Methanovulcanius yangii: one gene and its partner. Each later gene encodes a partner of the first gene's protein in a complex. Links are inferred from orthologs where the notes say so. Each region holds a gene or a part of one and is shown on either strand. Other genes may lie near its edges. The genes, in order: AZH53_RS02450 and psmA.

Region 1 (14,204 bases):
TGAATGCCCCTCATCGTGATTATGCACGGACCGATGAAGCCCTCCGGATACGGTCAACTCCCAACGGCGCCGAGATCACCTACAAGGGACCGAAACTGGAGGGAATGGGGGCAAAGGCGCGTGAGGAGATGAATATTCCCATCGATGATCCCGCCCTGTTTATCCGGCTCTTTTCCGCACTTGGCTTCACCCCGACAGCACAGGTGGAGAAGGTACGTGAAGAATGGAGCTACAAGGGAACAAAAGTCTCCCTCGACAGAGTTGCCGGGCTTGGCACATATGCAGAGATCGAGGTCATCACCGGGAAGGGTGATTGTGACAACGCCTTAAAGAAAATTGATCTGGTAAAAAAAGATCTGAATATTACGGGAGAGCATATCCCGGAATCCTATCTCGAACTTCTTCTTGCTACAGCGAAATAAGATCAACCTGGATGTCCTTTGCTTCCTCCCCGAGGATGATGACGGCACACTTTCCTTCAGCCGCAGGACCCGGATTAACAATCACGGTCCCTTCCTCTTCCATCACCCCGCTATGATCATGTATGTGGCCGCAACACACCAGATCGAATTCCCGGAGATGCGAACGAATGCTCCTGCATCCGACATTTGCTCCCCCGACCTCATCGAGTGTCCCATAGGGCGGTGCGTGAACGACCAGAATATTATGCACATTCTGCCCCCCGCGTGCTATCGCCTGTTCCAGAAGTTCATTGATTTCTTCTTCAGAGAGCTCAAACGGCGTTCCAAACGGAGTGGGATTGGAACCACCAACGCCGGTTATGGTGATAGATCCAATCTCCAGCGATGTTCCGTGAAGATTTACCGCATCCGACTCTTCTATGATATTGATGATGCCTTTCTGGTCGCAGTTTCCTGGTACCACAAAACAGGGAACATCAATCATATCCAGCATCCCGCGAGCCTCCTCGGGGGCACCACAATCCGTCAGATCTCCTGCTATGAGCACCATGTCCGGTCCAAGTTCCATAAATGCCGGAATTATCTCAAACTGACCGTGGATATCAGTGAGGAGAAGAATTTTCGTCATGGGTATTGGTTCTCATTCCGGCTAAAAAACCTTATCTCCGCTTCAATCCATGACCCGGTAGCCTTACCGCGAAGAGCCAGATTTCCCAGAATATTCTGAACCTCCGGCAGAACATCACGGGGCGTCGTGCCTGCAAGCGGAGTGCCGGGAAGAGGGGTGAAATAATGCGCATGAATTTTTCCGTAGCGCGCCACCTCCCGTATCTGTTCTATTGAGGCATTCTGGTCTTCATCGGTTTCAAACGGGAATCCGAATATATAATCCACAACAGGAATTATGCCATGATCATGGCAGAGGTCGACTGCATGCATCACGTCCCCGGTGGTGTGCCCCCTCTTCAGGAGGCGGAGCACCCGGTCACTTCCGGACTGGGCACCGAAATGAAGCTTCCTATTCGATGCATACGAGGTGATCAGGTCCAGTGACTCGTCCGTTATCCACTCAGGCCGCACCTCACTCGGGAAGGTCCCGAAAAATATCCGGTGGCCTTTCAACGCCCGAAGCAACGCCTCAACCCGATCAAGACGCGGATGAGTCCCGTCCGAACCGTAGGCCAGTGCGTTTGGCGTGACAAAGCGGACATCGCGGTAGTGCTCCGCGGCTTCGACAATTCCTTCGATGGTCCGGTGACGCATCCGGTTGCCGAACAGACACGGCGTCTGGCAATAGGCACAGTGATACGGGCAGCCGCGGGAGATCTCAATCGTTCCCTTCACTCGCGTAAACGGTCGGTATGCGGGAAGGAAAACCTGACTCGTGGATGGCCGGCAGACATCTCCGGAACATACCCCCGGGGGTACGTGACCGCAACCATCCCCGATACTCCTGATGAGAGCGGGAAGCGTGAATTCCCCTTCACCCACAACAACATAGTCCGCATAGGTGGCCACTTCATGCGGACATGCCGAGGCATGAGGACCACCGACGATGGTGATGCAGCCAGCATCTGCGATCTCATCCCGATAATGTGGTTCGTCTATCGAATTCAGGCTGTAGCAGGTAATGTCATCTGCCGGTTTATTCGTCTCATGGAGGAGTATCCCCGACTGTTCACAGGCCGCATAGAGTGCAGCGTATGAATTCTTTGCCCACTTTATCGACCTCCAGTTCACTCTCATGCCGGATGATCCTCTTTCCTGCTCCACATTAAGGAATTATCTCGCATCCGTGATACTTCTGATGGGCAAACTGGTCCATTGAAATCCGTCCGGTGCAGATCAACTCCCCGACGTTCTCCCGGACCTCTGTCATGGTTTCATGCAGGGCACGAACCGTGCGGTATATCCAGGTTCGCCCTTCCGCAGGCCATGGATTGAAGATATTTGAGTACAGGCATCTCCCGCCACAGAAGGCGTACTCATCACAACCCCTGCACTCATTGTCAACGGCTATGCGTGGAAGATTCTTCGGATCTGCGTCACGGATATGACCGGCATAATAATCTTCAAGCCCACCCATGCAGGGACAGGGGGCGATATTTCCGTCCGGAAGAATGCTGTAATTGGCATGACCGGAACCGCATCTAAGCATTGCAGGAAGATCCCCCATAAGAAGATCCTGCATCGTATCAACAAAGGGGTACCACATGCGTACCTTCCCATCCAGCTCCATCTCCAGGACCCACTCTGCCGCCAGAGCCTGAAGACCGGGAATATATGAACTGCAGGCCCAGTCTCCAAAATTCCGTGCCCCATAGTCATCATAGAAATTCGCGTTCAGCTGCCAGTGAACGGCCTGGAAGGAGCACAGTTCATTCCGTGAGAGATGCAGAACATCACGGAAGATATCGGTATCCTCTGTGACCGTCATTCGTCCGATGAGTTCCCCTTCATACCCTGTTTCGAGAAGCCGCCGGCAGTTTTCCATAATCAGACGATAGGTCCCTTTCCCCCTGTGTTTGTCATGAACCTGTTCTCGCCCGTCGATCGAGATCAGAATGGATGACATGGCGTTGAGATATTCCGGATCAATCCTGTCCAGCAAAATGCCGTTCGTATGGAGCATGAACCGGACCTCCGGCATACTGTCCATTATCTCACGGACAGTATCCGAAGACATCAGGGGTTCTCCGCCATAGAAGGTTACTACAGGATCGGGGTCTTCTTTCAAAAAACGTTCCAGTTCAAATAGCGGGTATTGAATATCCGACTCACATGCAAAAGGCAGTTCTCTCCATGCATCACAGAGATCCGGTCGAAATATATTTCCCTTGCAGTATCTGCAGTGCAGGTTACACTGGTCATTAACCAACAGGTGATAATGCACGTTGTCACTCCGGGATATTGATTATAAAAATAATTTTTCTGGATAATCAGCAGATAATTTCACCGGATGTGCCGTCAACAGTAACCACAGTTCCGTCTTCCAGTTCCATTACACTACCCTCCGGCCTGTCAACCATTGGGATTTCTGCCATGATTGCTCCGACGGCAATGATAGGTTCGGCATCAAGATTGATGATTGCAACCGGTGCCTTCCCATTCCGCTGCAGGGCATACATCACATAAGAACCCACGGTTGAACCCTTCCCATAGGGAAATACCAGTACTCTGCCGGCAACAGGCACACCTTCGAGGGGATGACCGGTTTCAACGACCATTCCCGTTTCCGGGTCCACCCCCGAGAGAAATGATATGGGTTCATGGCTGACAAGAATCTCTCCGGTACCGACACCTTCAGAGATGCTCCGGGCTCTGATTGTAATGGACATACCAAATAAATGTAGGTAAAACAAAGATAAATACAGCATGGATGAGACCATCATCAATACCACAGCGAATGACAATGACCTTACCTATAAGGAAACGGAAGTGGAGTCCGAACTGGAGGATTTAAAGATCCGTGTCGCTCTACAGCAGAAGGAGATCATGAATCTCAAGGCCGAATGCGACCAGCTCAAAAAAGAGAACAACCAGTTAAAGCGCACCCCGCTCTTTGTTGCCGCCGTCGTAGATATTTTTGAGAATGGCGAGGTCTATCTCCGCCAGCAGGGCAATAATCAGGAATATGTGACAACCGTCTCGGATGAAATTCGTCCGATGCTCAGACCGGGAGTGAAGGTCGCCGTCAATAACGCGTTGTCCGTGGTCCGCACCATCGAAAGTTCGCATGACACACGTGTCAGGGTCATGGAACTGGAGGAATCACCGGATGTTACCTTTGAGCAGATCGGCGGCCTCAGGGATGTGATCGAAGAGGTACGCGAGGCAGTGGAGTACCCGCTTACCCGACCGGAGATCTTTAAAAAGATCGGGGTCGAACCTCCGAAAGGAATTCTCCTCCATGGCCCGCCGGGGACAGGAAAAACCCTCATCGCAAAGGCGGTCGCCCATGAAGCGCATGCAACCTTCATCCGGATGTCCGGGAGCGAACTGGTGCACAAATTCATTGGCGAAGGTGCGCAGCTCGTCCGCGACCTTTTCAGCATGGCACGTGAGCAGGCACCGTCAATCGTCTTCATCGATGAAATCGATGCCATAGGGAGCACGCGAATGCATGACGGCACCTCTGGAAGCGCGGAAGTTCAGCGCACGCTGATGCAGCTCCTTGCAGAGATGGACGGATTCGACAACCGGGGTGATGTCCGCATCATGGCAGCGACCAACAGGGTGGATATGCTCGACCCGGCACTTCTCAGACCAGGCAGGTTCGACCGGATCATGGAAGTCCCCCTTCCGGACGAAACGGCACGGTTTGAAATCATACGGATTCATTCGTCCCGGATGCACCTGGCACCGGACGTATCCATCGAAGATCTCACACGAATGACAGATGCCACCACAGGAGCGGAACTACAGGCAATCTGCAGAGAGGCCGGAATGAATGCGGTCCGCAGGGAGGCAGATGAAGTCCACATGCAGGATTTCATGGGCGCCATCACAAAAGTGAAGAATAAAACAACTGCCACGGACATAATGTTCCTGTGAAATCATGAGACTTCTGCTTGTACAGAAAGAGGGAACAGACCTCTATTCAACGCTGCGGGATTCCGAGACAAGCAGGGGTATTCTTCGCTTTTATCATCCGACAAAGACTCCTTGGGGGGTCTGTATTGATATTGCAACCCTGGGCAGCGCCCTCTCTCTCGTATCCGAGCTGAAGTGGTACCTGCAACGCTATGTTGCGGTCCCACTCCTGATCCTCTCGAATCATGTCATCTGCACCACAGGATATGCACAGATCATCTATGGCCGGGAGGAGTCAGTCCATCAGGACTGGGATCATGAGATCATCTTTGGTATTTCAAACGGTACTCTTGTGCAGCGCCTCGCGATATCACCTGACAGTGCAGTAAATATCATTGAAGAATTTTCAGAAGGCAAGGATACCACATTCAGGGCCCGTTGCAGTGAAGAAGAATGGTAATTATTGATTACGCGAACATCGCGCTGTCATAATTACTGAATTTCGGGTGGTGGGATATGTCGAAACTCACCTTGTCTATTGCTTTGATAAAATCACTCTGGAAGACGCTGCTCCGTTCTGCCCGAATGGCAAACATTCCCGCCTCCGTGCAGATGGCGCGAAGCTCGGATCCATTCTTCCCTTCGGTAAGTTCTGCCACTTCCAGCAGATCCACACTCTCATCGAGGTTCATGCATTTCGAATGAATCTCAAGGATGGATCGCCTCCCGATACTGCTGGGAAGCGGGATTTCAATGATGCGATCAAATCTCCCCGGCCGGAGTAATGCCTGATCCAGAATATCAATCCTGTTGGTTGCCCCGATCACCTTGACATCTCCCCTGCTGTCAAACCCGTCCATATCTGCGAGGAGCTGCATCAGGGTTCGCTGGACCTCACGATCACCTGATGTCGTCCCCTCCGTCCGCGTTGCTCCGATGGCATCGATCTCATCGATGAATATGATCGATGGAGAGTTCTTCTTGGCGAGCTCAAAGAGCTCCCTGACAAGACGGGCGCCTTCGCCGATGTATTTCTGGACCAGCTCTGACCCGACGACCCTGAGGAAATGTGCCTGCGTCTCATGAGCGACGGCACGGGCAAGGAGGGTCTTTCCGGTTCCCGGAGGTCCGTATAAAAGTACTCCCTTGGGAGGTGAGATCCCTACGGATTCAAAAAGTTCCGGTTTGGTCAATGGTAATTCCACTGCTTCCTTAATCTCGCGGATCTCCTCTTCAAGACCTCCGATATCATCATATGTTTCGAAGGGTGAATCCACGACTTCCATACCATATATCTGGGTGTCGAATGACTCGGGAAGAACTTCAACAATGGTCAGCGACTGCTGATTGAGAGTACACCTCAGGCCGGGCTTAATGTCCTCCGGCTTCACATAGTTGGAGACCCGGACCATAAACCGGGGTCCCGCACTGCTCTGGATAATCACTCTCCCTTCGTCAATAATATCGCTTACCGTCCCTATAACGAGTGGAGGACTTCTCAGTTTCTCTATCTCACTTTTCAGTTTTCTGATCTCCCTCTCATACCTGATTTTCTGGGATTCGATGTTTTTCTTTTCAATATCGAGCTGACGTGCATGCTCTTTCAGCTCCATATTCCGACTTTCGAGCCGGGCAATCCTGTCGAGGAGATACTGCTTGAGTTCCTCCTCGTTTCTGGAATCGTCTTCACCCCCTGCATTCCCGCTCATACTATTTCCCCATATGATGCATTATATTCGTAAGGCCAGTCTTGTTCATCTACGAGAGAACACACTTTCCTGCATCATGTCTGATATCTGTATTGGATAACGTTCTTTATATATAATTTGTTTCTGTCGGTAAGAAGTGTGCTAATATCTGATAATTGCCCGTATATTTTCAATCCATAACAGAAATTCTTATTATTCATGCTTCGGCGGGAACTTCCGGGAAATTATCCGTTTGCATCTGTCATCGATGCCGGAGATGATAATCGCTGATTTCTGCCATCCGGCATACCATGCCGACCCCCTTACCGATATCGAATACTTATTTAGCTGCCAGTGTAGAAATGTATTCAGCGATATCTATGTCAGAATGTGAAGTTTGCGGCTGTCAGGTCAGGGGAGAGCCCATTCTTGTCCAGATTGGGGGGGCAAAGATGTGGGTCTGCCCAAAATGTGCAAAACTCGGAACGGAAATCAAGAGGCCGCCTCGGGCGGCATCTCCCGGTGCCAGACCACCCGCCGGGAAACCGGTGTCTCAACAGAGGCGCAGACCGCGTGACGTTTTCGATATGATGCAGGGCGAAGTGGTGGACAATTTCGGCGAGCTTGTTCGTGAAGCAAGGATGAAGAAAGGCTGGTCGCAGAAGGATCTGGCTCTTGACATCAAAGAGAAGGAAAATCTCATCAAAAAGATTGAGACCGGTTTTCTGCCGGAGGACAATGTGTTGAAAAAGATTGAGAAATCCCTTGAAATTACACTGATTGAATCGGTTGATACCGATATTGAAAAGATGAAGGGATCCTCAATGAAAACCACACTCGGTGATGTCATAACCATCAAAAAGAGCAAAAAATAACTATATCATTACAACCTCTTTTTATCCATCAGGAACAGTTACCTGAGGAGGTATCGAATGTCATCCCCACTCATTCTCATCAATTTCAAATCCTATCGCGAAGGATTTGGTCATAAAGCCCACAAAATTGCACAAAGTGCTGAAATCGTCTCGCAGGAAAGCGGGATCCCCATCGCGCTTGCACCTTGCTATATGGATATCCACCCCATCTCTCATCATTACAGCCTTCCGGTGTATGCACAGCATATTGATGGAATAACACCGGGAGCGCATACCGGGGGGATTCTCGCGGAGGCGGTGAAGGAAGCGGGAGCAACAGGGACGCTGATCAATCACTCAGAACGGCGGCTCACCCTGGCAGATATCGACGCGGCGGTAACTGCAGCCCGGGATGCTCACCTTGCAAGTGTCGTCTGCACGAATAATGCTGCCACGAGTGCCGCCGCCGCTTCACTTTCACCATCATATATTGCAATCGAACCACCGGAACTGATTGGAAGCGGCGTTTCCGTATCCAAAACAGACCCGGGGATCATTGAACGAACGGTGGAGGCGGTAAAATCCGTCAATCCTGATGTCCGTGTTCTGACAGGCGCAGGGATCAGTACCGGAGAATGCGTAAAGATTGCCGTGGAGCTCGGAACCGACGGCGTTCTTCTCGCATCAGGGGTTGTAAAAGCCGAAAATCCACAAAAAGTGCTGGAAGACCTGGTTTCTCTTCTATGAGAGAAGGGTAATCAGATCGTGTTTGGTGATGACACCGGTTACCTGCCCTTTTTCCATAACAAGAACAGCATGATGGTAATGGAGGGTATGGACGACGGTTTCGATATCGACGGACGGGGAGACCGTGGGAAACCCGTCCTCCATGATATCCGAGACGGTATTTTTCATGGAACGGCTGATTTTTCCCTCCTCCATCGCAGCAATAATCGCAGATTCTGATATACAGCCAATCGGAACACCTTTCTGAAGTACGGGAAGCTGGGAAATTCCGTGTTCCTCCATCTTTGCAACGGTCTTTACGATCGTGTCCACTGGTGAAACAGAGATGACCGGAGCATGCATAAGATCCTTTGCAGTCACCAGAGAGCGCTGAGCACTGTTGAGGACATCAACGATTCGTTTCAGGGTACTTACTCTCGGGTCAACGGAGCCCGATTCTATACGCGCAACCATTGACTGGGACAATCCTGCCCGCTCAGCCACGTCGGATTGTGTCAGCCCGACCTTTTTTCGCAGCTCTTTTAATTCATCAGGAGAAGGGACATTCATATAAATTACCCACGAGTATATCTGCGCGATAAAATTTGAATAATTATTACGATCAATGGTAATTATTCGTTATCGTACAATTCCAGCCTTTGTACCAGATAATCCCTTAAATGCTCCTCAAGAGCCTGTGCATCAAGAGGAGAACCAGCCCTTGCTACACCATACAGGAGAATGAGTGCATTGTCTCTCATATACGCATCAGGAGCCGGAATCTCTTCATCGGAGAGAGGGACGATGAGAAGGTCGCGTTCCGGCGGCTCGAACGAACTCGTCACGGATTCGTATTCCCGGGCAACAAATTCATCCCTCGACGAATCCTGCCCATCCCAGTCAAAACTTGAACGTATGGTCTTTTGGGAAGAGACCTTCTGAATGGCCTCCTCACGTATAATCGCAATTGCTTTTGCCACCTGCACGGGAATGTCCGCCACTTTCCCCAGTGCCCTTTGAGATTTGTCAGCCATGCTGATCGTCCGGTCAAAAAGGTCCATTCTGAATGCAATCAACATAAGGGCGATCCAGTGTGCTGTATCCTCATTCAGGTGAATATCTTCGGATATGCGCGAAATGTAGATGTCAAATTGCTCCTCAACGTCCATGGAAACCTCTGGATAAAGACTTCCCTGCAAACCATATATTGTTTCTGAAGAAGAGGAGCCCATAGCTGCCGGAGCAGGTATTCGATAAAGAGGAGTGGGAGTAGTAAGCCCCATTCTGTTTCTATGCGGCATTCAGCTACGCGCCATACCCGGGCCGGCCCGGACACCGTTATGCCCTGTTCTGACTTGCACCCGTAGGGATTCACCGTTCCACCGTTCCCTGCCGGTCCACTCAGCGAGTTAACTCGGCCCGAAGACCTTCTCGCCCGAAGGCTCAGTCGCATCATTGCTATCGGCAGGACGTGTCGTTTCTGTGCCAGAGCCGTGACTCTCGCCACCCGCACTTGCATGCGGCTACGCGTCCGGATGGTGTGGGGACTTTCCTCAGCAGCACAAAGTGCCACCGTCAGCCGCACACTCCCTCTCCTATTAATATTGTATCCGGCCATATATATGGGCATGGACGGGATTGCCGGAAGTGAGGGGAAAACGGCTGTCAGGTATGCACGGGCGGTGCTTGAAGACCACATCGCAAAAAAATCTTCAGAATATCCCGCGCTCCCCCCTTCATTTGAAACGATGAAAGGGGTGTTTGTAACCCTCACCATCCGTGGAGAACTGCGTGGATGTATCGGATTTCCCACTCCGGTGCGGTCACTGCGCGAAGGAATTCGTGAAGCGGCACTCTCTGCCGCACTCAATGACCCCAGATTTCCCCCGGTCCGGCCCGAAGAACTGGACAGGATCCTGGTCGAAGTGACGATACTCACAGAACCGGAACCGGTCCTCTGCGCTCCTGAGGAACGACCACGCTGCATAAAGGCGGGACGGGACGGCCTGATTATATCCGGTGCGGGGAGGAGCGGTCTTCTCCTCCCACAGGTCGCTACAGAGTACGGATGGGACGAAGAGGAATTTCTTGACCATACCTGCCTGAAGGCAGGACTTCCCCCCGGTTCATGGAGACGCCATGATGTTGAACTATTCTCCTTTCAGGGAGAGGTTTTTTCAGAAAACGAGGAAATATCGTGATTTCATTCGAGGCATTACACAAAGATATCTGGGCGCGAACGGGACGCCTGAAAGTCGGAGAGAAAATCGCACGGACTCCCCTGCTGCTTCCGGTGATCAACCCTCACATACAGCTCATTACCCCTTCAGAAATGCAACAGATGGGAGTTGAGGCACTGATAACCAACGCATATATTTTCTCGAAAAGCGTTGAGTTCAGGAAATCAGCTCTGGAGAAGGGTCTGCATGAGGTCCTCGGATTTGACGGCATCATCATGACCGACTCAGGGGCATTCCAGCAGTCGGTATACGGCGATGTCGCATTTTCCAATACAGAGACGGTAGAATTTCAGAGAGCGATAGGAAGCGAGATCATAGTTCCGATGGACATCGCCACCCCTCCGGACCGAGACTATGAAGGAGCCAGAGAAGAGCTATCCACCACCATGGAGAGGATCACCGAGGCAATGACCATCATCGATGATGGTCATCTTGCGGCACCGGTGCAGGGCGGCATATTCCCGGATTTGCGTGCGGATGCAGCGGTGAGAGTGAATGAAACCGGTGCAACCTTTTGTCCCATCGGCGCTGTTGTACCGCTGATGGAGAATTACCGGTACAAAGAACTTGTTCAGGTTGTCCTGGCGGCAAAACAGCGCCTCAATCCTTCATCTTGCATTCATCTCTTCGGTGCCGGGCACCCGGCGATGTTTGCCCTCGCAGCAGCAATGGGATGCGACGTCTTCGACTCTGCGGCGTATGCACTCTATGCAAGAGAAGGCAGGTATATGACCACGTCAGGAAGCCTGAAACTCAACGAACTTCAGGAACTTCCCTGTGCATGTCAGGTGTGCCGGACCCATACCGTTGAGGAGTTGAAAAAATCACCGGACAAGGAGCGTCTTCTTGCCATGCACAACCTCTCCGTGAGTCTTGCCGAGATAGCCCGGATCCGTCAGGCAATCATCGACGGAACGCTGTGGGAGGTCGTTGACGAGCGGTGCCGCAGCCACCCGCGACTTCTTGAGGGGTATCGCGAACTCCTGAGCCGTTCCTCCGATCTGGTCGAACGGGACCGGGTATCCAAACGACGGTTCTTTTATCGCGGTGACGAGTCGTGCATGCGCACCGAAGTCATCCGGTATCACTCGGCATGTCTTAGATTCGTGCCCGGCGCAACATGCCACATCGCAATGAATGAGATGGTATCCGGTGATACAGACACGGTGGTACAGTTCAAACCTCCCTTTGGCATCTATCCATCGGAGATGGCTGAGACGTTTCCCATCGGACAGAGTGAAATTCCCGCCTGGGACGAACCAATGGTAAAGGCAGGTCTTCAGGGTGTCCGCAGATATATCGAATACAATACCGAAACGCAATTTTCCATCTCCTGTCCTCAAAGATGGATTTCCACGCTGCATGAATCCCTGAAGGGACTGGAGGACAGATATGTATGCATTTGAGGTTACCGCACGGGACGGATTCGCCCGCGAGGGTAAACTTACGTCTGACGCCGGATTGATGATCAGGACACCTGCAGTCGTCGATCCCACCGATCTGTTCCCGTCGCTTTCCTCCCATCCGTTATCCAACATTCCGGTAACGGCACCGGATTCGCTTGCACAACGGTATGCTGTCGATTTTGAGGATTTTGCCATCATCGGGCCTGGAATGAAAGAAATCCTGCCTTCTTCGGGTGTGGGAGTTGTGGCTGGCTGGCATATTCTGCGGGGAAATCCGCGGCAATATGTTGAACTTCTTCTTGAGTTCAGGAAACTGACACCGCCCGGTATTGCGTGGTATGCGCCCGCGGCAGGACTCCCGTCCAACGTTGCAACAATGGTGTATTCCGGATTTGATCTCTTCGACTACCGGGCTGTTGACCTGAAAAGCATTCAGAATATCTTCTGCACCACGGATGGAGAAATGCCCGCAGAAGAAGCATTCGCCTCCTCAATCTGTCAATGCGAAGGGTGCCGGACCGGAGATCTCCACCTGCACAACCGGTTGGCTCTCGATACGGAGATTGCCATGACAGGCTGGTTTTTCCGCAGGGGGCAACTGCGCGAGCTTATTGAAAAACGGTGCAGGACCGAGGCCTGGCAGGTATCGGTCCTCCGTCATCTTGATACCGCATATGATCAGGTTGAACCGTGGCTTCCGGCAGTTCGTTCATCCGCAATGATGGCAAACACGGGAGAGTCCATGAACCGTGCCGAGATTGCCAGATTTGCAGACCGCCTTACATCGCGATTCGTCCCCACGCGCACCGATGTCGCCGTTCTTCTCCCCTGTTCCGCCCGAAAGCCATATTCCCAGTCGCAGAGTCACCGGTCCTTCCAGAAGGCAATACAGGACCGTGCCCATGAGGTCATCATCACCTCCCCGCTGGGTGTCGTTCCAAGAGAGCTTGAGCTCATGTACCCGGCGGGACATTATGACGTTCCCGTAACCGGGTACTGGGACCGCGAAGAACAGGCATTTGTCACCAAAATCCTCGCCCGCTACCTCCGGCACCATGGGTACAGGAGGGTCATTGCCCACCTGGAAGGAGATACGTTGAGCATCGCACAGGCAGCGGCTGATACCGTGGGAATCGATCTTGAATGCACCTGCCATGGGCGCCCGACCGGCACTGAATCATTGAGAGACCTTGATGAATCTCTTACCGGAGAACGAAGGATGAGCCATAATATCATTCAGGGTACCCTCAGCTGGCAGTTTGGTCGTGATATCAATACAAAGGGGATGATGATCAAAGGCAGAATGGGTCGCCGCAAAGTACTCAAAGGAAAACAACAGCTCTTCAGCATCGACGAGACCACGGGACTCTTCCGTCCAACCCTGCAGGGATGGGAAGTGCTGGGGGATGCCTACACGGTAACCATCGATGATTTCATTCCCCAGGGAGATGTTCTTGCGCCGGGAGTCACAACAGCGGACCCCGCAATCAGGGCAGGTGACGAAGTACAGGTCAGGGGACCTCGTGCATGGGGGGCTGGAAAGGCGGTAATGGGCGCAGAAGAGATGATACAATCCGGCCGTGGCATTGCAGTAAAAACACGCAAGGTTCAAAAATCCTGAAAAACCTTCATCCAGGAAAAAAAACGGACCTCCATCTTTTCTTCCCCGCCCCCAATTCGACTGATGCGCATATACGTAATACTATAAGTTACGTGCCGTCCAAAATATATGCCATCATTGATCTTCAACCAGTGGGGATGATTCCTGGTGTATAAAATTCAGCAAGCAGAAAAAATCGCGGAAAATATTTACGAATTCTGGATCAACGCGCCTCATGTCTCTTTCAATGCGCAGGCGGGCCAGTTTGTCGTCATTCGAATCGATGAAAAGGGGGAACGCATTCCCCTGACCATATCGGCAGTTGACGGGGAAAACGTCCGCATTGTCTTTATGGCAGTGGGCAAGACCACAACTCAGCTTGCGGACCTTACAACGGGTGATTATATTCAGGATATCGCCGGCCCTCTCGGCGTTCCCTCTGAGGTAAAGGACTGGGGGCGGTGTGCGGTCATCGGCGGTGGTGTCGGGATCGCCTGTCTGCCAATCCTTGCACGCGCCCTGAAGGATGCCGGCAACACGGTCACCGGTATTATCGGCGCACGAAATGAATCGCTCCTGATCCTCGAGGACGAATTGAGGGATTCCTGTGACGAGCTCGTCGTCTGCACGGATGACGGAAGTTACGGATATCATGGGTTTCCTGCAGATATCCTCAAGAAGATGGTGGCCGAAGAGGCAGTCGACGCCGTCTGGATCATAGGCCCTGCAATTATG
Region 2 (14,420 bases), 670 kb from region 1 along the record:
AACGGGCCGGACGCTTCGTCAATCGCCTGTGCCTTGTCGAGGAGCTCATCGATCTCCCCACGTTCAAAATCCTTAATCGATATGATATGGTACATCCGCACTCCTCCGCATATGAACGATGTCCCGGAAAAAAAATCCTGCGGCACGGGACCCGTTAAGACCACATCCGCCGGCAGGATACGTCATGCAGAGTACTTCGCAACCGGACGTAATAGTAGTATCCCGGGACCTTAAAAAAAGGGGGAGTGTCAGTCCCCGATCTCTTCCGTCGAATGGATGTCCGTCGTCGTATGTTCATAGAGAACCGCCGCCCCGAGCGCCACCGCCGAGAACGGCAGTGCGATGACCAGCGGGTCGACGACCTGCCACGGCATGCCCAGCAGGGCGTCAGTTCCAAAAAGGAGTTTCGAGATGCCGAGCGGCGCGGACTCCTTCAGGTGCACGAACGCGGTCCACAGGAACCAGGCTCCGGCGCCTGCGATAAGACTTACCTTCGCTGCAAATGCCGAGGGCCGTCTGCTATAGAGTCCGTGGGTGAATGCCGGGAGGAAGGCTGCCGCGCAGAGGCCCATGAACATCGCGGTCGCCCGTGCGATGATGCTCCCCGGGAGGAGGTAGGCGATGGCTGTGCTGACGAGAATCATGGCCACGGTGCCCGCCTGGATGGTCCGCATGGACGGGGTGGCGTTCAGGTAGGTGCCGACCATGTCGTAGCCGATGGCCGACCCCATCGTGTGGTAGAGCGAGCTGAGGGTCGACATCGCCGCGGCGAGGAGGGCGAGCATGAAGATGATGATGAAGGCGTCGGGCATCGCCGCATTGATGTAGAGCGGGATGACCGAGTCCACATTGCCGCCTGCGGCATCAACGGCGGTCAGCCCTGTCGTCTGCACGAACCAGACATTCGTGAGCGGCCCGACCGTGAAGGCGACGCCGGTCATCATCAGAACGAATATCCCTCCGACGAGGACGGCACGATTCAGCGCCCGGTTGTCCCGGACGGTCATGAACCGCACCGCAAGCTGGGGCTGGGCGAGGACGCCGATCCCCACGCCGAGGACGAGTGTCGTTACCATCACCAGCCAGAGCGGCGAGAGGAAGTCCGGCATCGCCGTCCAGCCGTTATGGCCGGCGGCCGCAAGTCCGTCGGGAACCATGGGGGCGAGCGCTTCGAGTGCGGTATGCGCCTCGACGACGCCGCCGAGGTAGATGTAGGTGAGGACGAGGAGGAGGGTCATGCCGACGAACATGATCGCTCCCTGCAGTGCATCGGTATACATGACGGCGATAAGGCCGCCGAGGATCACATAGGCGGCGACGATGACGGCAAACCCGATGAGTGCCAGGTCATACGGCACGGCAAGCGTAGACTCGATGAACCTCGCGCCGCCGATGAGGATCGCCGCTGTATAGAGGGGCATTCCGACGATGATGACCAATGCACAGGCGTACCGCATGAATTGCGAGTGATAGATACGGCCCATCAGGTCAGGGAATGTGACCGCGCCGGTGCGATGCCCGATCTCACGGGTCTTTCTCCCGTATATCACAAAGGCGATGAAGACTCCCACGCCAATACACAGGACGGTCAGCCAGACGAGTCCCATGCCCAGCTGGGCGGAGATGCCGCCGAAACCGATGATGGCGGAGGTGCTGATGAAGGTGGCCCCGTAGGAGAGGGCGAGGACCAGCGGGTGAATCCGTCGTCCGGCGACCAGAAAGTCCTCGTGCTCCTTTGTGTGGCGGTAGCCCATGTAACCGAGTCCGATGACGGCAATCAGGTAGATGATGGTGAGGGCTGCAAGAGTCAGGGTGTCAACGGCCATGGTCATCAGCCCCTTCACGGTTCCACATGAGAATGCCGTAGGCTATACACGCGACGGTCCAGCCGATGGCCAGACCGTATCCTATCCAGATCTGTGGGTCAGAAATTCCGAGCATGGAAAAACCTCACGGTCTTTGGTGATGTGACGTTACAGGGGAACCGGCGGGAAGGGTCGGCTCCCTAACTAAAGAAGAAGGCAAAAACGGTGAAAAGGCGGGATGAGTCCCTGATGAATACTGTGCCTTTTCCTGTCATATCCAAAGTACCTGATACTCACTGGGATTGTATGTATATATACGTTTCCAGACCCGGACTGAAGGAAAAAATCCGGAAAACCGGGTGGTTGCCTCCGGGAAACCGGCCGTGGGGATGCACCGCCCCCTAGTTCTTCCGTGCGATCGTGATATATCCGGTATGGCCCACCCGTGTGGAGGGGCGGGTCCCGCGTTCGCTTCTGGTCAGTTCCCGTGCAAGGAGCTCATGACAGACCACTTCGGAGAAGAGGTCCCGTGCGGTGTCGATGACGGTGAAGGTCTGTTCGAGGAAGGGGGTGTAGCAGGCAAGGTACCCCCCGGGGGTGAGCAGGCGGTGGGCGTATCGGACATGATCCGCCGTGATGTGGAGGTCGAAGTGGACGACATCGTACGCTCCCTCTGCCGTCAGGACATCCCCTGTTATCACCTCGACGTTCTCCAGCCCCGCATCGGCAATATTCTTCCTGCACCGCTCGGCAAAGTCCTCGCGGACTTCATAGGTTGTCACATGCTCAGCAATCCCTCCGAAGAAGATCGCGGCAACACCCGACCCGGTCCCTGCGTCGAGGACCCGGTCGCGGCGGTTCATCCCGGTCAATGCGCAGACCATACCGATGTCCTTGGGCATCATCGGGGCGCCGGTCCGCCGGGCGTGGCAGAAGAAGTCGGTGGGTCGTGGTACCCTGATGAGAAAGGGTGTTCCCAGGTGCGAGGGGATGATCTCCCCTCCTTCCATGCCCGGCAGGAGCGAAAGGTCGATCATCCCCTTGTCGGTACTGAGCTTGCCCGCCCCGGCCGTCACATAGTATTCCTTGCCCTCATGGATGAGGATGACCCTGTCCTGGTTGTGTATCATGCACCGGTCAGTCTGATGATTGCATCGGCAATCTCGCCGTTTGATTCTATGAGGGCTGCACGTGCCTCGTCCGGTGAGACCTGTGCCTGTTCGGCGACAAGCATGACGTCCTCATCGGGGATTTCGATCTCCTTCGGCTCAAAGCGCGGTTCGCCCTGAAGCTGGTAGGTGGTTGTTCCCTGCATCGTTGTGACAACGACCTCGGCCGGTTCGAAGATATAGTTGCCTTCGCTCGTCTGTACAATGACCCGCTCGACGCCCTCGATGTTCTCCATCTTCATGCCGAGCTGCTTCATCATCTGTTTCATCTTTTTGGGATTCATTCCTGGCATCATGTCAGACTAACCTTCCTGAACGTACCTGTACTGCTACTCCGTAATTAAATGCCATCATCTCACTTCCGCAGAGAACGGCGCTCCCGGTCGCAATCAGGGTATCGTCCGGTAAAACAACGAGAACCTCATCCCCTGCAAGGATGCCTTCATCCGCAGAGAGGACGTGTTTTGCCATCGCGTTTTTTCCCTTGCCGACGAAGGGGGCGACGTCCTCCTGTACGGTGACGCGGTACGCCGGAGGGGGAAGAAACGTCCACAGGCGTTCAGCCCCTTCGATGGAGAGGGTAAGCCTCCCGTCCGATGCCCGTACGGTGGCAAGGCGGGTGCCGTCGAGGAGGATATACCGTATCCGCTTCGTCGTGGAGTACTGGAACTCCGCATTCTCCGGAAACAACGCCTCCCCGGCACCGCTGCCGAACTGATAGTCGGCGATGGTCCGGGCCCGTCTAAGTGAACTGGCCTGCAATGATTCTGTTGACACGATGGGCAAACTCCTTTTCAGCACTCGTGGGTATATATGCTCCCGCAGCTATCTTATGCCCTCCGCCCCCGCCGCCGACTTCCTCGGAGGCCAGGGTCAGTGCCGCCTGAAGATCGACGCCCCGCTGAACCATCCGTTCGTTGGTGCGCATGGAGACCTTGACAAGGTCGGGGTCGTCGTGGAGGTAACTGAGAACCATGATGGGTTTCTCCCAGTCCAGTTTGGAGAGTGCCATCCCGGCGCCTATGCCCACGATTGTGTCGGGGAACCTGTCGCCGGTGTGGATGAACTGGGTGTGGGAGAGGATGGTCGTCCCGGTATCGAGGATGTACTCCATCATCTCGCGGATGATGGTCCGGTGATGGCGCAGCATGCGTTCCCCGTCCTGGAGCATCGGGCCGCGGTCGCCGAGGCAGATGGCGCTGCCGATACGGGGCTCGGCCCACCTGCCACAGGCGTTGAGCATCGTCGCGTACTCGGAGGCGTTCCGGAGGGGAGTTCCCGGCGTCTCCTCGGGAAAGATGTAATGCTCGCCAAAGAGGCGGGACGGGTCCTCGCCGGTGGCAAGCATCTGTTCGACGAGGGCATTCATCACGATGCCTTTCTCCTCAACGGAGTACTCCTCCCACACTCTCCAGCTCCCCGACGGGGTTCTCTGTCGGATACCTATCTTCTCAAGAAACTCCTCTGCTTTCTTTTCGTTGTTCGAGATGCCGGGGATGAACGGATCATCGCTGTACGAGAGGCAGACCTTCACCGGGCGCGTCGAGATGCCGTAACAATTCAGTTCACGGGCTCGTATCTCGACGGTGCCGAATGTCACACCGTCTTCGGCGATGCTGCGGGCGGGGCCGACGAGGCCGCAGTGTTCCCGGGCCATCATGTCGCCGACATTTCCGATGACGGCAAGCTTTGCGAGCATCCCGAGAGAGGGATTGCCCGCGTCCATCTCCCGCGCGACAAGATAGGCCATTCCGGCCGCGGAGAAGTACCCGAGTCCGTGCTGTTGCGCATTGGCCTGGATATAGGGGGTGTCAGTGTTCTGGGGGACGTGGTGGTCGATGATTGCGACCTCCTCCACCTCCAGTCCCCGCTCGTCCATGAGGTCCTGCTGCCCTGCGCCGAGGTCGACGAAGACCTTGAGGCTGTCATCCTCCGGGACGTATTTCATCGTCATGGGTTCCAGCTGGCGAACGAAGACACTCTGTGCGGGAATGCCCTGGCTTCTTGCCGCCTGCATCATGACGGCTTCGCTGGTGATGCCGTCGGCATCGATATGGGATATGACCGTCACCGATTCGGCGTCACGGATGCGGTCGGCCACTATTCGTATATCATCTTCCAGACCCATTGGCACCGTTCCTTGCACAAAAGATGGGTTCTCCCTCCTGATGAAGGCGCGGGCCGTGATACCTGAATGTTAATGAAGGGGCAGGAAAGAATCAGAATACAGGAGTGAGAAGGTGAGGATGAGAGGGCTGCAGGAATTCTGTGAGACGGGCGTCATATCTGCCGGCCGGATGCGTGCGGTCGATGCAAACGCAATGGCACTCGGGGTGTCATCCCTCCAGCTGATGGAGAATGCCGGTGCGGGGCTCGCAGGGGTGGCCCGGTACTATGGGCCGGACCGTGTCCTGGTGCTCTGCGGGAGAGGGAACAACGGCGGCGACGGCTGCGTTGCCGCACGCCACCTGCACCGTGAGTGCGAGGTCACGGTCCTGGTGATGGGAGCTCGGGGAGGGGCCGGTGCCGGCCAAAATGCCGGGATCGCGATGGCCACCGCCGAGGGGGATCGGAACCTTTCCGTCCTTGCATCCTGCGGGGTGCCGGTCATTGATGTCCCGTGTGCTGAGAACCTTCCCGCCTGCAGCGAACTCTTCGAGGAGGCGGATGTTATCATCGATGCGATGCTCGGGACCGGGTCGTCGGGGCCGCTGCGTGAACCGTATGCCACGGCGGTGATGATGGCAAACCGGAGTCCCGCCCCCGTCCTCGCCGCCGACGTTCCGACAGCGGGGATCGTCCCGGACCGGATATGCGCCTTTCACCGGGCAAAGAGTGAAGGGGCGGCGGTCATCGATATCGGCATTCCCATCGAGGCGGAGTGCTGCACGGGTCCGGGGGATCTCTCCCTCGTCCTGCGAAAGGATGCGGACGCTCACAAGGGTGCCGGCGGTGAAGTGCTCATCATCGGGGGCGGCCCGTATCAGGGGGCACCGTATCTTGCCGGGATGGCGGCACTGCGCGGGGGAGCCGACATCGTCCGCATCGCAACCCCGCATCTTCTCCCCTGTCCCGATTTGATCGTCGAACAGCTCGAGGGGGGCATCATCGGCCCGGAGCATCTCTCCCGGCTGGCGGGTCTTGCCCGGGAGGCCGATGTGGTGGTTGTCGGCTGCGGTCTGGGGAAAAACAGCCATGACGTGGTGGCGTCGCTTGCCCCGGCCTGCAAAAAGGCGGTCTTCGATGCCGATGCCCTCCGCCGGCCACTGCCGGCGGCGGTAGAATGTATTTATACGCCGCATGCAGGGGAGTTTGCCCGTATGTTCGGGACGCATCTTACGAACGATATCATGGAGCGGGCGAGGGCGGTTCGCCGCGAAGCGGGACCGGGCGTCGTCCTTGCAAAAGGTCCGACGGACATCGTCTCGGACGGTGAGCGGGTCCGGTTCAACCGGACGGGGACCCCTGCGATGACCGTCGGGGGCACGGGGGATATACTTGCCGGGCTGGTAGGGGCACTCTTCTGCCGGCTGGATGCCTTCGATGCCGCCTGTATCGGGGCCCATGCCTGTGGTCTGGCGGGCGAGGCATGCGCCGGAGAGGGCGACGGCCTTGCCGCAACGGACCTCCTTCGCACCCTGCCCGGGGTGCTCTACGACAGGTGAGGATATTGCTTTAGTGCCCCGGGATGAATATAGAAGGAGTCCGGATGCAGGTGGAGCCTGCATCGATACGGGAGGAGAAAGAGAATGGATCCTGAATTTTCACATATCAAGGATGACAGGGTGTACATGGTCGACGTGACGGCGAAGCCGGATGTCCACCGCGAGGCAACGGCACAGGGGAGAATCTACCTGAAGGAGGAGACGCTGCAGGCGATTCGCGAGGGGGAGGCCGTCAAGGGCAACGTCCTTGCAACCGCACGGGTGGCGGGGGTGATGGCCGTCAAGAGCACCCCTGCGCTCATCCCCATGTGCCATCCGTTGCCGGTCGGCGGTGTGGATGTGGACTTCACTCACGGCGACGGGTTCATCGAGGCGAGCGTTACGGTCAGGACGTACGGAAAGACTGGCATCGAGATGGAAGCCCTGACCGGGGTTTCCGTCACTCTTCTGACGATCTGGGACATGGTCAAATCGGCGGAGAAGGATGAGAACGGGCAGTATCCCTCGACACGTATCGAGGGAATCATCGTGACCGAGAAGCGCAAAGGATTTTGAAGGGGCATCCCGGCCCCCCTGCTTTTTTATACTCTCACGGCAAAAATATACGAACCACTGGATGAATGTCCACTGGAACAAAGGGATGTGGCCCCCGTTACGTGGGCTGAACCTTCATGGTGAATCAACCAATGTCAAAATCAATGTACAGTTATGTTCGTGAGGCATGGAAGAAGCCTGACGAAACCGAAGTGAAAGCACTTCTCTGGAACAGAATGCAGCAGTGGCGCCGGGAAGGCAGTGTCGTGCGTGTTGAGCGCCCGACCCGTATCGACCGGGCACGCACACTCGGCTACCGTGCAAAGCAGGGCATCGTCGTTGCACGTGTGAAGGTGCGCCGTGGCGGTCGCCGGAAGTCACGCTACATTCGCGGTCGCCGGACCAACCGGATGGGCATGAGCCGCATTACCGCCGGTAAGAGCATCCAGCGGATTGCAGAGGAGCGCGCATCACGCAAGTTCGTGAATATGGAAGTCCTCAACTCATACTGGGTCGGCGAAGACGGCCGCTCGAAGTATTATGAGGTCATCCTCGTGGACGGCCACCACCCGGCGATCAAGAACGATCGCCACCTCGGATGGATGGCAGATCCGAAACAGCGCGGCCGTGCAGAACGCGGTCGCACCAGCGCAGGCAGGAAGGGGCGCGGCATGCGCAAGCGCGGGAAGGGTACCGAGCACACCCGTCCCTCGATCCGTTCCAACGCCAACAAGGGGAAATAATCCCCTTTACATTTTTCCAGCAACCGCCGGGAAGCGGCGGCGATTCCCGGCCCCAAAGAGAGCCATGAAAGCACCTGCCGCAGGAGTCTGGTGATGAATGTTTTCTACTGACGCAACAGTCCACCCGTACCCGGCCGGCGATACCTCTCTTCGAAGGTTTGCCCTCGAACTCAGGAGCCTCGGCTATGACAGTGCCGTTGCGACCGGCATCGCAGAGAGATGCGAATATGAGGGCGTCAGCTTTCTCCGGGGAACGATTATCCCCGGCGCGTCGATGAAGGAAGTCATCCGGGCAGTTCGCGAGGATCGCGGGGCATCGGATGTTGTCATGGTCTGTGCCGGCGATATGTCGTTCAACCGGGCCGTGCTTACCTACCCGGGAGTGCATGTCCTCAAGGGAGTGCATGCCGTTCACCGGAGTGCCTTCGACCATGTTGCGGCACGATCGGCGGCGGACCGGGGTGTGGCAGTGGATATCGATCTTACGGTCATGACCTGCCTGAAAGGGGTGCGCCGTCAGCGTGCGATGGAGCGCCTCTCGGATGTTGCGCGCCTGTCCCGGAAGTACGAATTTCCCCTTACGGTCTCCTCGGGTGCGCATTCCCTCCTTGGTGTGCGGTCCGTGCGGGCTGCTATCCATCTGCTCTCGGTCATCGGGCTGGATGATGCCGAGGCGGCGGCAGCCCTCGGGGGGGTCCGTACCGTCGTGGACAGGCCAAAACCTGTCGAGGTGATCGAATGGTAAAACCCAGGCCGCCAACGATGCGGACGAACTGGCGGTACATCGCAGCACAGATCGTTCCGGCTTCATTCGTCCCGGACCCTCGCGAGGTCTATTATGCGATCATCGATGCATCCACGTGGATGTGGGGTGATGTTGTGACCTCGGCGATGCAGCCGGCGGTCATCGAGGCAGTCGCCGGCCGGGTCATCATCCGGTGTGCACGCGGGCATGAGGATGCCCTGGAGGCTGCCCTTGCCGCCGTCACATCGGTGAACGGATCCCGCGCCGCCATCCATCCGGTGCGAACCTCGGGGACGCTCCGGGCCCTTCGCAGGGAGGTTCCCGTTCCTGCGCCTGAGGAGGACGGGAGGATGGTGGACATGAAGGGAGAATCCTACCGCATATTGAGTCAATCAGGTCAAAAGGTTGATTTAGTAAAGGACGGTATTAAAAAACAGGTATCACTATACGTTACTCAGGAAGACTTGGAGGAATACAATGCAACCAATGCAGGCACAGATGGGATATGACAGGGCGATTACGGTTTTCAGCCCTGATGGCAGGCTCTACCAGGTGGAGTATGCCCGTGAGGCAGTCAAGCGGGGAACAACCGCAGTAGGAATCAAGTGCAGCGACGGGGTTGTCCTCATCGTCGACAAACGTGTCAGTTCACGTCTTCTCGAGCAGTCGTCGATCGAGAAAATTTTCATGATCGACGAGCACATCGCCGTCGCGTCCTCCGGACTCGTCGGGGACGCCCGTTCGCTTGTCGACCGGGCGCGGGTGGAGTCGCAGATCAACCGGGTCACCTACAACGAGTCGATCGACATCGAGACGCTTGCAAAGAAACTCTGCGATCATATGCAGACCTACACCCAGTTCGGCGGCGCCCGTCCGTACGGCACCGCTCTTCTCATCGCTGGCGTGAGCGAAGGCGTGCCACGACTCTTCGAGACGGACCCGTCGGGCACGCTCCTCGAGTACAAGGCCACGGGCATCGGGACCGGCCGGCCGGCCGTCATGAAGGTCTTCGACGAGGAGTATGACGAGGCGATGGGAATGGCCGACGGCATTCTCCTTGGTCTCCGTGCGCTCCATGCGGCGACGGAGGGCAAGTTCGATGTTGATACTGTCGAGATCGGTGCGATCCCGAACGAGACCGGCATTTTCAGGAAGATGACGAAGGACGAGGTCAGTGAATACACGACGAAGTTCGAGGCCGCGACACCGGATCAGTCCGAGTAGGTGATGCGCATTGATCCCTCTTGACCAGGCAGTGGTTGCCAGGCTGGACAGTCACGGGGAACGGTTTGAGATACTTGTGGACCCCGATATGGCTGCCCTGATCCGCCAGGGCGAAGAGATCCAGATCGAGGATGCCGTAGCGGCACTGTTCATATTTGAGAACTCTTCGAAGGCGGAGAAGGCATCCGAAGAGTCGCTCAAAAAAGTCTTCGAAACAACGGAATTCGAACCAATTGCGCTCCGTATAGTCAAAAAGGGTGAAATCCATCTGACGGCGGAACAGCGCAAGGCGATGATCGAGGCCCGGCGGCGCAAGGTCGTCACGTTCATTGCGCGCAACGCCATCAACCCGCAGACAAAACTTCCCCACCCGCCACAGCGTATCGAGATGGCAATGGAGGAAGCGCGGGTCAATGTCGACCCGTTCCGCAACTTTGAGGAGCAGGTAAAAGACGTCGTCAAGGCGCTTCGGCCGATACTCCCCATCAAATTTGCCGAGATGAAATTCGCGGTAAAAATCCCCGGCGATTACGCTGCGAAGGCATATGGCGAGATTGCCGCCGCCACGACCATCGAACGTGACCAGTGGCAGAACGACGGGTCGTGGATATGCGTCGTCCGCATCCCTGCGGGGATACAGGATGAGTTTTACAGTCTCATCAATCGTGTCTCGAAGGGAGACGCGGAAGTGAAGATCCTGGATCAGGATTAATAAAGGTTAAGAGTAAATATATACAGACACATCAGGGGTATTTCATATGGCAAAGAAAGGAAGACAGAGAGCGAAAGGCCGTATCACCGGGAGTGCCGGCAGGTTTGGTCCCCGCTACGGCCGATTCATCAGAAAGCGTGTCAACGAGGTTGAGAAGGTATCCCGCGCAAAGCATGTCTGTCCGCGCTGTGATACGCAGGCAGTCTCGCGCCAGGGTACCGGAATATGGGAATGCCGCAAATGCGGATTTAAATTTGCAGGCGGTGCCTACGTGCCGCAGACCCCGAACCTCAAGGTCGCACTGCGCACCATTGAGCGTTCTCTTGTAAAGGAGTCGTGACGGTCCTTGGCAGGATATAAATGTGCACGGTGCAAGCAGAAAGTCGAGATCGACGTGAATGTCCGCTGTCCCTATTGCGGGCACCGTATACTTTTTAAGGAACGCGGAGCAGGAATCAAGCACCTGAAGGCCAGATGACACTGGTTACCACGTCGCGGAAACCTGTTCCCGAATTGCGAACCTTTTCTAAAGACCTTGCATTTACTCTGGAGGCGTCCTACAAGCCGCGGGGAAAGGCAGGCCTTGGCGTTGTCCTTGAAGAAGATACATGCGTTCTTGTCGTGTACCGCGAGGCTGGGGACATCATCGTTGACGTCTATGCATCCGGCGAGAATGTGGCTGCGCTGAAGTTTCCGTCATTTGAAGTGAAACGGCGTGAAGGGCCGCTCTCCCGGGGGATTCAGACGGGCAACCAAACGGTTTATAATGCACTGATAAAATATCTTGATGTTACTCTTACCGAAACCGGCGGAGACGTTGTTTCGTTTCACGGCCCCCAGGGGAGGCAGTATGTCCTCAGAAACGTCAAATGTGCAGGTGCATGAAGCAGTATTCAGGTTCATGCCGGACCGTCCGCATCTTGTATATCAGGCAGTTCTTCCCGAACTGGAGGATATCGGGCGCTCACGGGCTCTCCTCACGTGCGACGTGGACGGCGGTCTGACCCTGAGCGTTTCCGGGGAAGATGTGCCTGCCCTGCGGGCAGCCCTGAATACGTATCTTCGACTGGTGATGATTGCAGAAGAGATGCAGGAGGTAATATTTACATGAATTCGATACCACCCAAAGTCCAGAACCAGATTGCAATGCTGCAGCAGGTGCAGCAGCAGCTCTCCACGATTATGCAGCAGAAAATGCAGTACGAATTGATGGGAAAAGAGGCAAAGAAGGCGCAGGAAGAACTGAATGATATTGCTGAGGATGCAACTGTCTACGTGACCATAGGGAGCGTGATGATGCAGCAGAACCGTGACAAGGTCGCCTCGGACATCACCGAGAAGATCGATACATTCGAGCTTCGGATCAAATCGCTTGAACGCCAGGAGAAGGCCCTTCAGGCAAAGCTCGAACAGCTTCAGGCACAGGTGAAGGCGGCCCTCGAGGGCGGCCGTGCACCTGAGGCCCAGTAAATTCTTTTTTTTAAAATATTGATTACCTGGCCCTGTAGACCAGGTTGAGTGCATTGATCATGGCATCGACCGATGCGAGCACGATATTGTCCGACGATGCGGATGCATCGTAGATTCTGCCCTTCTCGTCCTCGACTGCTATCGTCACATGGCCGATGGCGTCACTGCCTCCCGAAATGGCGGAGACGGAGTACTCCTTCAGCTGCATGCCCCTGGGTACGATGCCCAGGAGGGCATTCATCGCAGCGTCGACCGGACCATTGCCCGTCCTGCAGCAGATCCTCTCAGCGCCGTCGACGGTCGCCTTGACGGTGGCGGTGGCCAGAACGTGGTTGCCGGTGAGGATGGCGATGTCATCCAGTAAGATGTTCTTCTCGATGGACGACTGGCCGATGACCGTCTCTGCAATCTCATAGAGATCGTTTTCCGTGACCTTGCGGCCTTTGCCCGAGATCTCCTTGATGCGCAGGACGATATCGTCGAGCTGTTCCGGGGACGTGGTGATGTGCGCCTCGGAGAGCATCTGGCCGACCGCATGGCGCCCCACATGCTTGCCCAGTTTCAGGCGACGCCGGTGGCCGACCATCTCGGGGGTCATGATGCCCGGTTCGAAGGTGGAAGCCTCAGAGAGGACTCCCTGGGAGTGGATGCCGCTTTCATGGGAGAAGGCATTGTCCCCGACCACCGGTTGTGTCGGCGCGATGCCGATCCCCGAGAACCGCGAGACCATCCGGGAGGTCTCGACCAGTCGTTCGGTAACGATGCCCGTCTCCATCCCGAAGATGGACGTAAGGGACATTACCGTCTGGGCGAGGTCTGCATTCCCTGCCCGCTCGCCGATGCCGTTGACCGTGACCTGCACCTGTGATGCCCCTGCCTCGGCGGCGGTGACGGTGTTTGCGACCGCCATCCCGAAATCGTTGTGGCAGTGGATGTCGATGGGGCAGTCCACGTTGTTGCGAATGAACCGGACCAGTTCATGCATGGAGGTCGGCGTTGCGATGCCGACCGTGTCCGGGACGTTGATGATGGTCGCCCCGGCGTCCACCGCCGTACGGTAGACCTCAATCAAATCCTCCGACGGGGTCCTGGTCGCATCCATCGCAGAGAACATTACCTCCCCGATATAATCGCGGGTATACCCGACGATATCAGCGGTGATGGCCAGGACTTCCTCGTGACTCTTTTTGATCGTGTGCCTGCGCTGTACTTCCGAGGTCGGGATGAAGACATGCACCATGTCGACGCCGCAGTCGATGGCGGTGTCCACATCACTCCGGATGGAACGTGCCAGGCCGCATATCTTCGCACCGGTGTTTTCCGATGCTATGGTGCGAACAGTCGCCTTCTCATCGACAGAGGATGCGGGAAACCCTGCCTCGATCACGTGGACGCCGATATCGGCGAGTTGATGCGCGATGGCTATCTTCTGGTCCAGTGTGAAGGAGACACCCGGTGTCTGTTCACCATCCCTGAGGGTGGTGTCGAAAATAGTAACAGCTCTCGTTTCAGTACATTTGTCGCCCAAGAAAGCGATCTGCCGCAGATTCTGCGACGGTTCCGTTTGATCTCAGTTGCTGAGACATGCACCCCTGTTATCTTTACTGGAATAAAAAGGGATGGTATCAGGACGATTCGGGGTTTCCAGCTCAAATCATAATCTTTAATACTTCAACTGTCATATATTGTAGAGCACCACGGAACCAGACCCGCCTTAACTCAGACTGGTAGAGTGCGCGGCTGTAGTATGGTTTGCCGAAGTAGGTAACTGCGCGGCTACCGCGATGTCCCCGGTTCGACTCCGGGAGGCGGGATCTGTTTAAAGTGTGCAAACGAGCCCAGGTAGTGTAGGGGCCTATCATGCAGCCCTGTCACGGCTGCGACACGGATTCGAATTCCGTCCTGGGCGTATTCATTTTTTGTTTTTCATTCGGCAGAGCGTGGAGCCTTGCGTTCCGCCACATGCTTTCGCATTCTCAAGACCATTCTCTTAGGGAAGGGGAAAGAAAAAATTGGAATTATTGACGTTCGGTCAGATGCCAGACCGGTGTTCCTTCCGAACCGAGGTCCACCTTGAGATATGCTTCCTCGTAGTTGAGGCTGGCAGGGACTTTGAAGAGTAACAATGCCTCCACCGTTTCCTTCCTGTCCAGATACTGCCGCGTGTATGCCTGCCCGAGGGGTTGCAGATAGCCTGACGGGGACTCTGCCGCGTACTCCTCTCCATTCCATATGATGGTGAACTTTGAGGGTTCTGGCGTCGTGATGCGCGAACTGCCGCCTCCGCGGTAGCCGTAATGGGTGACCTCGACGACAGGCAGGACGTATTTGTACCCGTACCCTGCGAGAACCT

The links.
Region 2: the proteins of AZH53_RS02450 (region 1) and psmA are in contact, whole or in part, in a cryo-EM structure (PDB 6HE5), measured with the Archaeoglobus fulgidus proteins. The link is inferred for Methanovulcanius yangii from one-to-one orthologs. Residues at the interface, in WP_010879468.1 of Archaeoglobus fulgidus: Asp391, Leu392, Lys393, Gly394, Met396, Phe397, Val398; in WP_010877997.1 of Archaeoglobus fulgidus: Ala30, Arg33, Gly34, Ala35, Asp51, Arg53, Val54, Lys66, Ser79, Gly80, Leu81, Val82, Met166.

What each region holds. Positions count from the first base shown.
Region 1 is NZ_LTBL01000001.1:468,269-482,472, reverse strand. Bases 4,544-7,326 are described here. They hold AZH53_RS02450 (proteasome-activating nucleotidase), read right to left. Parts: upstream 6,665-7,326; coding sequence 5,423-6,664; downstream 4,544-5,422. Other genes in these bases: AZH53_RS02445 (multiprotein bridging factor aMBF1), read left to right, coding at 7,006-7,326; AZH53_RS02455 (DUF5804 family protein), read left to right, coding at 4,981-5,415; AZH53_RS02460 (proteasome-activating nucleotidase), read left to right, coding at 4,544-4,976. Also shown: cyaB (class IV adenylate cyclase), read left to right, coding at 1-422; AZH53_RS02480 (metallophosphoesterase family protein), read right to left, coding at 409-1,050; AZH53_RS02475 (TIGR04013 family B12-binding domain/radical SAM domain-containing protein), read right to left, coding at 1,047-2,168; AZH53_RS02470 (TIGR04084 family radical SAM/SPASM domain-containing protein), read right to left, coding at 2,197-3,315; AZH53_RS02465 (DUF126 domain-containing protein), read right to left, coding at 3,362-3,760; more of AZH53_RS02460, read left to right, coding at 3,798-4,543; more of AZH53_RS02445, read left to right, coding at 7,327-7,518; tpiA (triose-phosphate isomerase), read left to right, coding at 7,576-8,244; AZH53_RS02435 (CBS domain-containing protein), read right to left, coding at 8,239-8,793; AZH53_RS02430 (hypothetical protein), read right to left, coding at 8,856-9,392; AZH53_RS02420 (TIGR00296 family protein), read left to right, coding at 9,852-10,424; tRNA guanosine(15) transglycosylase TgtA, read left to right, coding at 10,418-11,869; arcS (archaeosine synthase subunit alpha), read left to right, coding at 11,856-13,490; AZH53_RS02405 (sulfide/dihydroorotate dehydrogenase-like FAD/NAD-binding protein), read left to right, coding at 13,635-14,204. UniProt on the Methanocaldococcus jannaschii protein: ATPase which is responsible for recognizing, binding, unfolding and translocation of substrate proteins into the archaeal 20S proteasome core particle.
Region 2 is NZ_LTBL01000001.1:1,139,334-1,153,753, reverse strand. What follows is about bases 8,013-11,011. They hold psmA (archaeal proteasome endopeptidase complex subunit alpha), read left to right. Parts: upstream 8,013-9,138; coding sequence 9,139-9,885; downstream 9,886-11,011. Other genes in these bases: AZH53_RS05755 (DNA-directed RNA polymerase subunit P), read left to right, coding at 10,944-11,011; AZH53_RS05760 (50S ribosomal protein L37ae), read left to right, coding at 10,644-10,937; AZH53_RS05765 (ribosome assembly factor SBDS), read left to right, coding at 9,896-10,597; AZH53_RS05775 (Rpp14/Pop5 family protein), read left to right, coding at 8,655-9,170; AZH53_RS05780 (RNase P subunit p30 family protein), read left to right, coding at 8,014-8,661. Also shown: pyrB (aspartate carbamoyltransferase), read right to left, coding at 1-95; AZH53_RS05825 (sodium:solute symporter family protein), read right to left, coding at 249-1,844; AZH53_RS05820 (symporter small accessory protein), read right to left, coding at 1,816-1,941; AZH53_RS05815 (methyltransferase domain-containing protein), read right to left, coding at 2,207-2,935; AZH53_RS05810 (nascent polypeptide-associated complex protein), read right to left, coding at 2,932-3,243; AZH53_RS05805 (PUA domain-containing protein), read right to left, coding at 3,272-3,751; AZH53_RS05800 (DHH family phosphoesterase), read right to left, coding at 3,717-5,102; AZH53_RS05795 (NAD(P)H-hydrate dehydratase), read left to right, coding at 5,221-6,639; cyclic pyranopterin monophosphate synthase MoaC, read left to right, coding at 6,724-7,194; AZH53_RS05785 (50S ribosomal protein L15e), read left to right, coding at 7,326-7,916; more of AZH53_RS05755, read left to right, coding at 11,012-11,075; AZH53_RS05750 (Brix domain-containing protein), read left to right, coding at 11,072-11,482; AZH53_RS05745 (KEOPS complex subunit Pcc1), read left to right, coding at 11,475-11,708; AZH53_RS05740 (prefoldin subunit beta), read left to right, coding at 11,705-12,067; AZH53_RS05735 (2-isopropylmalate synthase), read right to left, coding at 12,090-13,595; AZH53_RS05720 (hypothetical protein), read right to left, coding at 14,086-14,420. UniProt on the Methanocaldococcus jannaschii protein: Component of the proteasome core, a large protease complex with broad specificity involved in protein degradation. The M.jannaschii proteasome is able to cleave oligopeptides after Glu, Asp, Tyr, Phe, Trp, slightly after Arg, but not after Ala.